DNA from 2 places in the Aquipuribacter aurantiacus genome. Region 2 is predicted to be linked to the other one. Evidence: riboswitches for the same ligand, from Rfam matches in the RefSeq annotation. Region 2 holds a riboswitch; the other holds the start of a gene.
The links. Region 2 has a riboswitch for cyclic di-GMP ahead of ACR80Q_RS08005 (WxL domain-containing protein). Riboswitches for the same ligand answer to the same signal wherever they lie in the genome.

Region 1 (4,402 bases), on a different contig from region 2:
TCGACGTCGGTTCCCAGCTGGGCCGGCACGAGCCGGCGGCCCTGCTGCAGGCCTGGGTGGGCCAGGCTCAGCTGGCTGCCCGCCGGCAAGGGGAAGTCGTCCGCGTCCACCTCGTCGCCGTCCGGGTCGGCGAGGCCGTCGATCTCCAGGGTCGCGGCGCGGTCGAAGTCGGCCTGGTACGAGACGGTCTCCCCCGCCACGGCCGTGGCCTGTCCCGTGGCCTCCACGTTGCCCTGGGTGTCGACGTGCCCGCTCTTGGTGATCCTGATCGTGTAGGTGCCACCCGGGATCCCGGCGAAGAACGCGCACCCGCTGTCGTCGGTCAGCGCCATGGTCGTGGTCGGTCCGGTCAGCCGGACCTGGGCGAACTCGGTGGCCCCGGCGTCGCGGTCGAGGACGCTGATCGCCAGGTTGCCCGTGGTCGGGTCGAACACCCCGGCGGGCGGGCTGATGACGGTGTCGGTGCGGACCGGGTCGGTGCCGCCCATGTTGGGCCAGGTCACCTGGATCCCGACGCGCTTGTACAGCAGCGAGGTGCCGGCGCTCGCGCCACAGCTGGTACCACCCGTACCGGGCACCCAGCTGGCCGAGCGGCCCACGGTGTAGGTCGTGCCCTCGACGGTGACGTCCCACACCTCGGTGTCGACGCCCTCGAGGTCGGTGAGGCCGTCCGCCCGGGCCTGGTCGATCGCGCCGGCGGCGAGGTTCGCGGCGATCACCCGGCTGCGGGAGTCCCCGGAGGTGTCGACCGCCGACAGGACCGAGTGCAGCAGGCCCATGCTGACCACGGCGAAGATCACCATGGCGGCGAGCACCTCGATGAGCGTGAAGCCGGCGTCGGCGTCGACGGGTCGGGGCTGGCGTCCTGCCACGGCGGCCTCCTGGGCTGTCGTCCGGCCGCGCGGTGCGCGGCGGGGGCGGGTGCGCCCGACCTCAGTTGTCGTCATCCCGGGTGCGGTCTGGAGCCCGGAGGACCGGGCGGGACCCGATCGGAGCATCACGGGCAGGACAGCGAGCCGGCGGGGCCGAAGCTCACGACGCCGTCGGACTTGGCGTAGACCATGTCGTCCTCGGTGAGGAGCTCGTGCCGGCCGAGGATGCAGAAGTCGCGGTCGTCGTCGGCCGTGATGACCAGCGTCGTCCACTGGGTGGTGGTGAGGCCCCAGTCGGCCAGCACCGGTGAGGTGTGGGTCTCGCCGTCGACGTCGGCGTAGCTGCGGTCCTGGTCGCCGGCGACGAACGTCTCGACGGCCAGCACGGCGTGCTTCATGTCGGACGTGGCCTGGGCTCGCCAGCCCGCCTCTCGCTGGTTGAGGAACACCGGAACGGCGATGGCGGCCAGGATCCCGATGATGATCACGACCACGAGCAGCTCGATCAGGGTGAAGCCGTGGTCGCGGCCGGGGCGGAGGTGGCGCACGGTGGACTCCCATCGAGGTGGTCTCGCGGTGGCGCGGCGGGGTGGTACGCCCGGGGGCGGGCCCGGCGCTGCCGGACCCGCCCCCGGGGTGGTTTAGGTGGATCAGCTGCAGGCGCCGTCCACCGGGGTGCCCGCTGCCTTGTCGAACGAGAAGGAGATGGCGTCCTCGTCGATGCTGGAGTGCTGACCGTTGAGGCAGAAGGTCGTCTCGTTGGCCTCAGCAACGGTGATGGTGACGTTGTCGCTCTCGGTGAAGTTGCCCGCCGTCCCGAGGTAGGTCTCGAGGTCCTCGGTGCCACCGGAGTACTCGCCGTTGTTCTCGACCGCGTAGGTCTCGGCGGCGGTGGCGGCGTTGCGCAGGTCGGACTCGACGGCGGCGCGGAAGCCGGCCTGACGCTGGTTGAGGAAGGTCGGGATGGCGATGGCGGCGAGGATGCCGATGATGATCACGACGACCAGGAGCTCGATGAGCGTGAAGCCCGAGTCCTTCTTGGCCATCGCCTTGTTGATGCGAGCGAGCATGGGTGTGTCCCTTCGAGAAGACTGACCGTGAGCTAGGACCGGTCCCTCGCGGCGCGGGTGCGCCGGCCGAGGCAGCTGGGCCGACCCGTGCGGGTCCCCTGGCTTTGCGACCCCGCCTCTCGGCGGGAGTGCCTTGTCTGGCCGTGCTCGTTGACACGTGTGACATCGGTCCTGGCCGCCCGTCCTTGACGGCTTCTGCGGGTCTGTCACCCGGTCGCAGCAACGGCGCGAACACGCAGGTCACAGCACGATCACGGCCCGGCCGCCCGCGAGGGGCGACCGGACCGTGACGTGCGGCGCGGCGACGGCACGACGGCCGTCGGCGGTGCTACTGGACGAGCTCGAAGATGCTGAAGATCGGCATGTAGAGGGCCACGATCATGCCGCCGATCAGCGCGCCCAGGACGGCGATCATCAGCGGCTCGATGAGGCTGGTCAGGGCCTCCGTGGTGGCCTCGACCTCCTGGTCGTAGAACTCGCTGATCTTGTGGAGCATCGTGTCCATGGCGCCGGTGTCCTCGCCGACGGCGAGCATCTGCACCACCATCGACGGGAACACCGGGTGGTTGGCCAGCGGGCCGGCCAGGCTCTCGCCCTGACGGACGCTGTCCTGCACCTCGTGGATGGCCTTGGTCAGCACGACGTTGCCGGTGGTGTCGGCGACGATGTCGAGCGCCTGCAGGATCGGGACGCCGGAGCTGATCATGGTGCCCAGGTTGCGGGCGAACCGGGACAGGGCGATCTTCTGCACGAGGCCGCCGAAGACGGGGGCCTTGAGGTACAGCGGGTCGACGATCGCGTGCACCCGCTTCTGGTGCTTGATCTTCTGCCACACGACCACCATCACGACGATGAGCACGACCAGCACGGGCGCACCGAGGCGCAGCACCCCCGACAGCCAGACCAGCACCTTGGTCGGGGCCGGCAGCTCACCGCCGAGGCCGGCGAACATCTCCTCGAAGATGGGGACGATGAACAGCAGCATGCCCACCACGGCCAGGATGGCCATCGTGAACACGACGACCGGGTAGGTCATGGCCGACTTGACCTTGTTGCGGAGCTTGACCTCGGCCTCGTAGTTCTCGGCGATCTGCAACAGCACCGCGTCGAGGAACCCGCCGACCTCACCGGCCCGGATCATGTTGATCATCAGCGGGGGGAAGATCTGCGGGTGCTTGGCCAGCGCCCCGGACAGCGACTGGCCGGTCTCCACCTCGGAGCGGACCTCGCCCAGCGTCGTGGCCAGCTTCTTGTTCTCGGTCTGGTCGGCCAGGATCGTCAGCGCGCGCAGCAGCGACAGCCCCGAGTTGATCATCGTCGCGAACTGCCGCGACATCACGGCGAGGTCCTTGAGGCCGACGTTGCCGCCCCACGGCAGCGTGATCTCCTTGTTCATCCCGGCGCCGGACTCGCGGACGCTGATCGGGGCGTAGCCCATCGCCTTGAGCTTGCCGACGAGCACCGCCTCGTTGGCGGCGTCGAGCTTGCCGGAGGCCAGCTTGCCCGCGCGGTCGCGGACGCTGTACTCGTAGGTCTTGGTCGCTGCCATCGGTGGCTCCCTCTGCTCCGTCGCCGGGCTCAGCCGCGCCCGGTCAGGCGCTGGTAGTCCTCGACGTGGTGGCACTTCTCGAGCCCGTGCTCCCACGTGATCTGGTTGGTGCGCACGAGCTCGGCCAGGTGCTGGTCGAGGGTGTGCATGCCGTGCTGGGCCCCGGCCTGCATCGCGGAGTAGATCTGGTGGGTCTTGCCCTCACGGATGAGGTTGCGGATGCCGGGCGTCGCGATCATGACCTCGGTCGCCACCACCCGGCCGCGCCCGTCGGCCTTCTTGCACAGCGTCTGGCAGACGACGCCCTGGATGGCGCCGGCCAGCTGGGTGCGGACCTGCTGCTGCTGGTGCGCGGGGAACACGTCGATGACGCGGTCGATGGTCTGCGCGGCGTCCTGGGTGTGGAGCGTGCCGAACACCAGGTGACCGGTCTCGGCCGCGGTGAGGGCGACGTGGATGGTCTCCAGGTCGCGCATCTCGCCGACGAGGATGATGTCGGGGTCCTGGCGCAGCACGTGCTTGAGCGCGTTGGCGAAGCTCTGGGTGTCCTCGCCGACCTCACGCTGGTTGACCAGGCAGCTCTTGTGCTGGTGGAGGAACTCGATCGGGTCCTCCACCGTCATGATGTGGTCCTTGCGGGTCCGGTTGGCCTGGTCGACCACGGCGGCGAGCGTCGTGGACTTGCCCGAGCCGGTCGGCCCCGTGACCAGCACCATCCCGCGCGGCAGGCCCGAGAAGTTGTTGACGACCGGCGGGACGCCGAGCTCCTCCAGCGGCTTGATCTCGAACGGGATCAGCCGGAACGCCGCCCCGAGCGACTCGCGCTGGCGGTAGATGTTGACGCGGAAGCGGGCGTGACCGGGCACCGAGTACGAGAGGTCCAGCTCGAGGTTCTGCTCGAACTTCTCGCG
Region 2 (4,402 bases):
AGGAGGAGGAGGACGGCCAGGGCAGCACCCATCACGACGGCGATGACGATCCCCACCAGTCCGCTGGCGGCGAGGTCCATCCCTCCGGGAGTCTCACCCGCTGCCTCGGCGAGCGCCGCGGCCACCTCAGGCGCCACCGTGAAGAGCCCGTCGAACGTCACGACCTGACCGTCGGCGTAGTCGATGTGCACGTTCACGGGGTACTCGCCGATCGCCACGGTCCCCTCCACGGGGATGGGGTAGGCGATGGCGGTGCCGGGTACGAACGTGCCGACAGCGAAGTCGTGCTCCACGTCCAGGCCGGGGATCGAGAGGGTCCCATTGGTCTCTGTCAGCAGGGTGCCGCCGGTGTTCTCCACCCCGATCCCCACGTGCAGACCGTCCGGTCGCGCCAGCGGGTCGGTACCGGTGATGAGGAGCTCGGCGGGGGCCGAGCCCACGTCCACCTGCACCGCGATGACGCGCCGGGTTCGCACGGCCAGCTCGGCGCCGGCCTGGTCCTCTCCCGCGGTCACTGCGAGCTGGGGTGCCGGCGGCGGGCTGACCGACAGTCCCGCCAGGTGCGTTCCTGCCTCGACCTGGTCGGGGACCACGACGCGGAAGTCCACCGTGGTGGCCTCACCCGGGGCGAGGGTGACCGATGGCTGCTCGATCGTGATCCACGTGCCCGTAGCACTCACTGCCTCACCCGGCGCCGGGAACGACACACCGCCCACCTCGGCGGTCCCGGCGTCCAGGGCCGTGAGCTCGAGCTTCAGCGGGACGTCCTGGTCGTTGCGCAGATCGACCGACTGGGTGACGGTCTGGCCCTCGTCCGCGGCCAGGACGAAGTACCCGCCGGACTCGGCGAGGCTCGAACCCTTCGACGGCAGCAGCACGAAGGCCGTGTCCTCACCGGCCGCTGTGGACGCCGACGCCGCGGGGACGACGAGCAGCGCCGCGGCGAGCAGGCCGGTCATCGCGGCCACGACGCGGCCGCCGCGGACGGATGCCGAGACCTCCATGTTGACCTTTCTGTGGTGCCGAGGGAGGGCGGGGACCCACACCGTTGAAGAACGTCGGCTGGTGTCCCCGCCCTCAGGGGCTCGACCTCCCGTGGTCAGAAGGTCGTCGACAGTGGGGTCAGGGCGTGGTGGCCAGCGTCACCGTCACGTCACTCCGGTAGGTCGCGGCGTAGGCGTCCGACGGAACCGTCAAGGTGGCGGTCGTGGCGCCGAAGTCGTAGGTGCCCATGCCTGCGCCCGGTGCGGCAGTGGCGATCGTCACCGCTGCCCCGGCGTCGACGGTGTACGGGCCGGGTGCGATCGCCGGCACCGCGGAGGTCGTTCCTGCTGCCGCGCCCACCGTGGGGGCCGACAGCTCGATGGAGCTGGTCGGGAGGGTCCGACCACTGCCCACGTAGTCCGTGCCGTTGTGCTCCGCCATCTGAGAGGCCTGAACGGTCACGGTCCACCCCGCTCCGGACCCGGTGTTGTCGCTGACCGAGAACGTGCCCACGGCTGCGTCCACGTCCTGGCTCTCGCTGTTCAGCGTGACGGGGGCGAAGTCCCCGACCGTCGGGTCGGTGCTGAACTCCAGGGTCCCTGCGGTGACCGTCACGTCGGACGGGTCTTGGACCGTGTCGGCGAGCGCGGGTGCGGCGCCGGTGGTGACCAGTGCGGCCGCGGCCAGGACGGCCACGCAAGTGCGCGTACGGGATCTGCTCATGAGCTAGACCTTTCGTTGGTAGCCCGGCTGACCCTGTGGGTCCCGTGGCTTTGCGTCCCCGCCTTGCGGTCGGGTTTGCCCTTGTCGGCTTGCTCCGTCGGCATCATTGCCAACAGGTCCTCATCGTCGAGTTCTGCTGCGACCTGAGGACTCTCCCCCATCCGAAACAGCGTTCACCCGTTCGCCTGGGCCGGCGACTGCGAGGTCGACCGGAGACCTTTGCGAGGTCGGACCCCACGACGCCGCCGGGGAGGCGGTGAGGGTGACGCAGCACGGATCCGTCGATCGCCCTTCCGAACCATGACCCGCCCTGCGGGTGCGGCCTGCTCGCCCGCGACGCCGTCGTCGCGGCCCGGACGCTCCCCACTCAGGGCGACGTCATCGCAGCCCACGTCACCTGCGACCCCTGCGGCACCATCCGCGGCACCGCTCAGCTCGACGCCCGACACCTGGGCTGAGCCACCGGCACCATCACCGCTGGGCGGGCCACCTCGGCCCGCCCAGCGGCATGTGTGGCAGCGCTGCGGCGGAGGGGCAGACCACTGCGCGGCGGCCACACCAGGAGACATCTCCACCTGGGGCTCGTCCGCGACGGGCCCCGTGCAGCCCCCCGCGACCCACCACCCTCGCAGGGCCCGAACGGCTACCGTGGTGCCCGGAGTAGCCGCACGAGCAACCGGTTCTCCGGAGGTAGTCCGGATGGAAGTCCGGATCTCCCGCCCCCGTAGCTCAATGGATAGAGCAACGGCCTTCTAATCCGTAGGTTGCTGGTTCGAGTCCAGCCGGGGGCACCGGGCCGACTGGCCTGCAGGTCAGGGTCCGTCCGGGCCCCGCGCGCGCCTCATCCCGGCACGGCCGGTCTCGCTGCTTCGGGCAGCTCTCGGGTCTCCACCATGTGACGGGCGACGTCGCGGAGCTTGAGGTTGGAGTTCCTGCTGGCGCGGATCAGCACGGCGAACGCGCGCCCTTCGTCGAGCCGGTGGCGCTCCATGAGCATGCCCTGGGCCTGCCCGATGACCAGACGTGTCGCCACGGCCTCCGTGAGCTGGGCCTGCCGCCGGATCGCGGCGTACGCGATGGCGGCGTGGGAGACGAACATGAGACCGACGTGCTCGGACTCGTCGGTGAACGCACCCGTCTCGTAGGAGTACAGGTTGAGCGCGCCGAGGTCGTCGCCGGCCACGAACAGCTGGAACGACAGCATCCCCCTGGCCCCGGCCTCAGCCGCCCTCGCGGCGAACGCGGGCCAGCGGCGCTCCGCCGCCATGTCCGGCACCCGGACCGTCTCGTGCCGGTAGGCGGCGTCGACGCAGGGGCCCTGGCCCGTCTCCTCCTGCAGGGCGTCGACCGCCCGGGGCAGACGACCGGTCGCGGCCTCGGACCAGACCTTGCGTCGCCCGAGCACGAGGCTGATCGAGCCCTCGTCCACCCCGGGGATGAGCTGGACGGCGGCCTGCACGATGCCCTCCAGGGTGGCCGCGGGGCTCCCGGACTGACCCAGCTCGCGGGCGACCCGGGTCAGCTGCTGCGCCAACCGGTCCTCACCCCGGTGCGAGCCGGTGTCGTGGGCCGAGGCCTCGCCGCGGCCACCCAGGAGCCCGGCGACGTGGTGGTCGTCGCGGCTCTCATCCGTCACCATGCAGGCCCCTCCGGTGCTGGCTGATCGGGGGACGACGCTGCGCGCCGGTGCGGCCGATGGCGTCGACCCCGCACGATACCGGGCCAGGCACCCTGTTCTCCGGCGTCACCGAGGCCGAGATCCAGGACCCGGTCGCGCGTCGATGCCGTGGCCGCCGCGCACCGCAGCCACGCCGGCACGTCCCCGAGGCAGGACCTAAGCCCCGGTCCCGGCCCCCGCCGGCACGGGATGCTGTCAGCACGGCGTCTGCCAGCACCGTTGGCCGCCGAGCCGCCACCGACCCAGGAGCCCCATGCCCGCGCACCGCACCACCCTCATGGTCCGCCCGACAGCAGCCCCCCCGATCGACCACGGAGGGCCGACCGGCCGCACCGAGGAGGTGCTCCGCCGGGCGGCCGCGGAACGGTCGCAGCACCGGGCCGGTCTGCGGGTGCAGGTGCTGTCGTTCCTGCTCGTGGTCCTCGTCGTCGTGGCGCTCTGGGGCCTCGGCGGCGGTGGCGTGTCGTGGCCGTTCGTCCCCCTGGCCTTCTGGGGCGTCGGCCTCGCCCTGCATGCCCTGGCCGTCTGGTCCCGGACCCCGACCGAGGCCGAGGTCCGGGCCGAGCTGCTGCGGATGACCCGCTGACGGAGGCCACCGCGGGGCCCCGGCCCCGCCCGCCCGTCAGCCGTGCGGACGAACCACCGCGACCGGGCCGCAGGCGTGGTGCAGCACGGCCTGGCTGACCGAGCCCAGCAGGACGCCGGCGAAACCACCGCGACCGCGGGAGCCCACCACGACCAGCTCTGCACCGTCCGAGGCAGCCACCAGCGCCTGCCCGGCGTGGCCGTTCACCAGCCGCGGGTCGACGTCCACGTCGGGGAAGCGGCTCTGCCACGGCTCCAGCGAGGCGGCGAGCGCCTGCCGTTCGTCCTCCTGCATCCTGTCCGCGACCGTGACCCCCCACGGGTTGGTCGCCGCCGGCAGCTCCCACGCCCGCACCGCGGTGAGACCGAGCCCTCGCCGTGCTGCTCTCTCGAACGCGAAGCCGACCGCGAGCGCCGAGACGTCCGAGCCGT

Region 1: another riboswitch for cyclic di-GMP. It lies ahead of ACR80Q_RS13605 (type IV pilin protein); the one in region 2 lies ahead of ACR80Q_RS08005 (WxL domain-containing protein).

The regions. Positions count from the first base shown of each region.
Region 1 is NZ_JBPKAO010000010.1:29,422-33,823, reverse strand. It holds gene ACR80Q_RS13615 (type IV pilus modification PilV family protein) at 1-872, opposite strand, end outside; gene ACR80Q_RS13610 (type IV pilin protein) at 998-1,420, opposite strand; gene ACR80Q_RS13605 (type IV pilin protein) at 1,523-1,942, opposite strand; cyclic di-GMP riboswitch class I at 2,010-2,085, opposite strand; gene ACR80Q_RS13600 (type II secretion system F family protein) at 2,271-3,491, opposite strand; gene ACR80Q_RS13595 (type IV pilus twitching motility protein PilT) at 3,521-4,402, opposite strand, start outside.
Region 2 is NZ_JBPKAO010000004.1:277,325-281,726, reverse strand. It holds gene ACR80Q_RS08010 (WxL protein peptidoglycan domain-containing protein) at 1-1,004, opposite strand, end outside; gene ACR80Q_RS08005 (WxL domain-containing protein) at 1,123-1,707, opposite strand; cyclic di-GMP riboswitch class I at 1,722-1,797, opposite strand; tRNA gene ACR80Q_RS08000 (tRNA-Arg) at 2,426-2,498, shown strand; gene ACR80Q_RS07995 (GAF and ANTAR domain-containing protein) at 2,549-3,346, opposite strand; gene ACR80Q_RS07990 (2TM domain-containing protein) at 3,639-3,971, shown strand; gene ACR80Q_RS07985 (universal stress protein) at 4,008-4,402, opposite strand, start outside.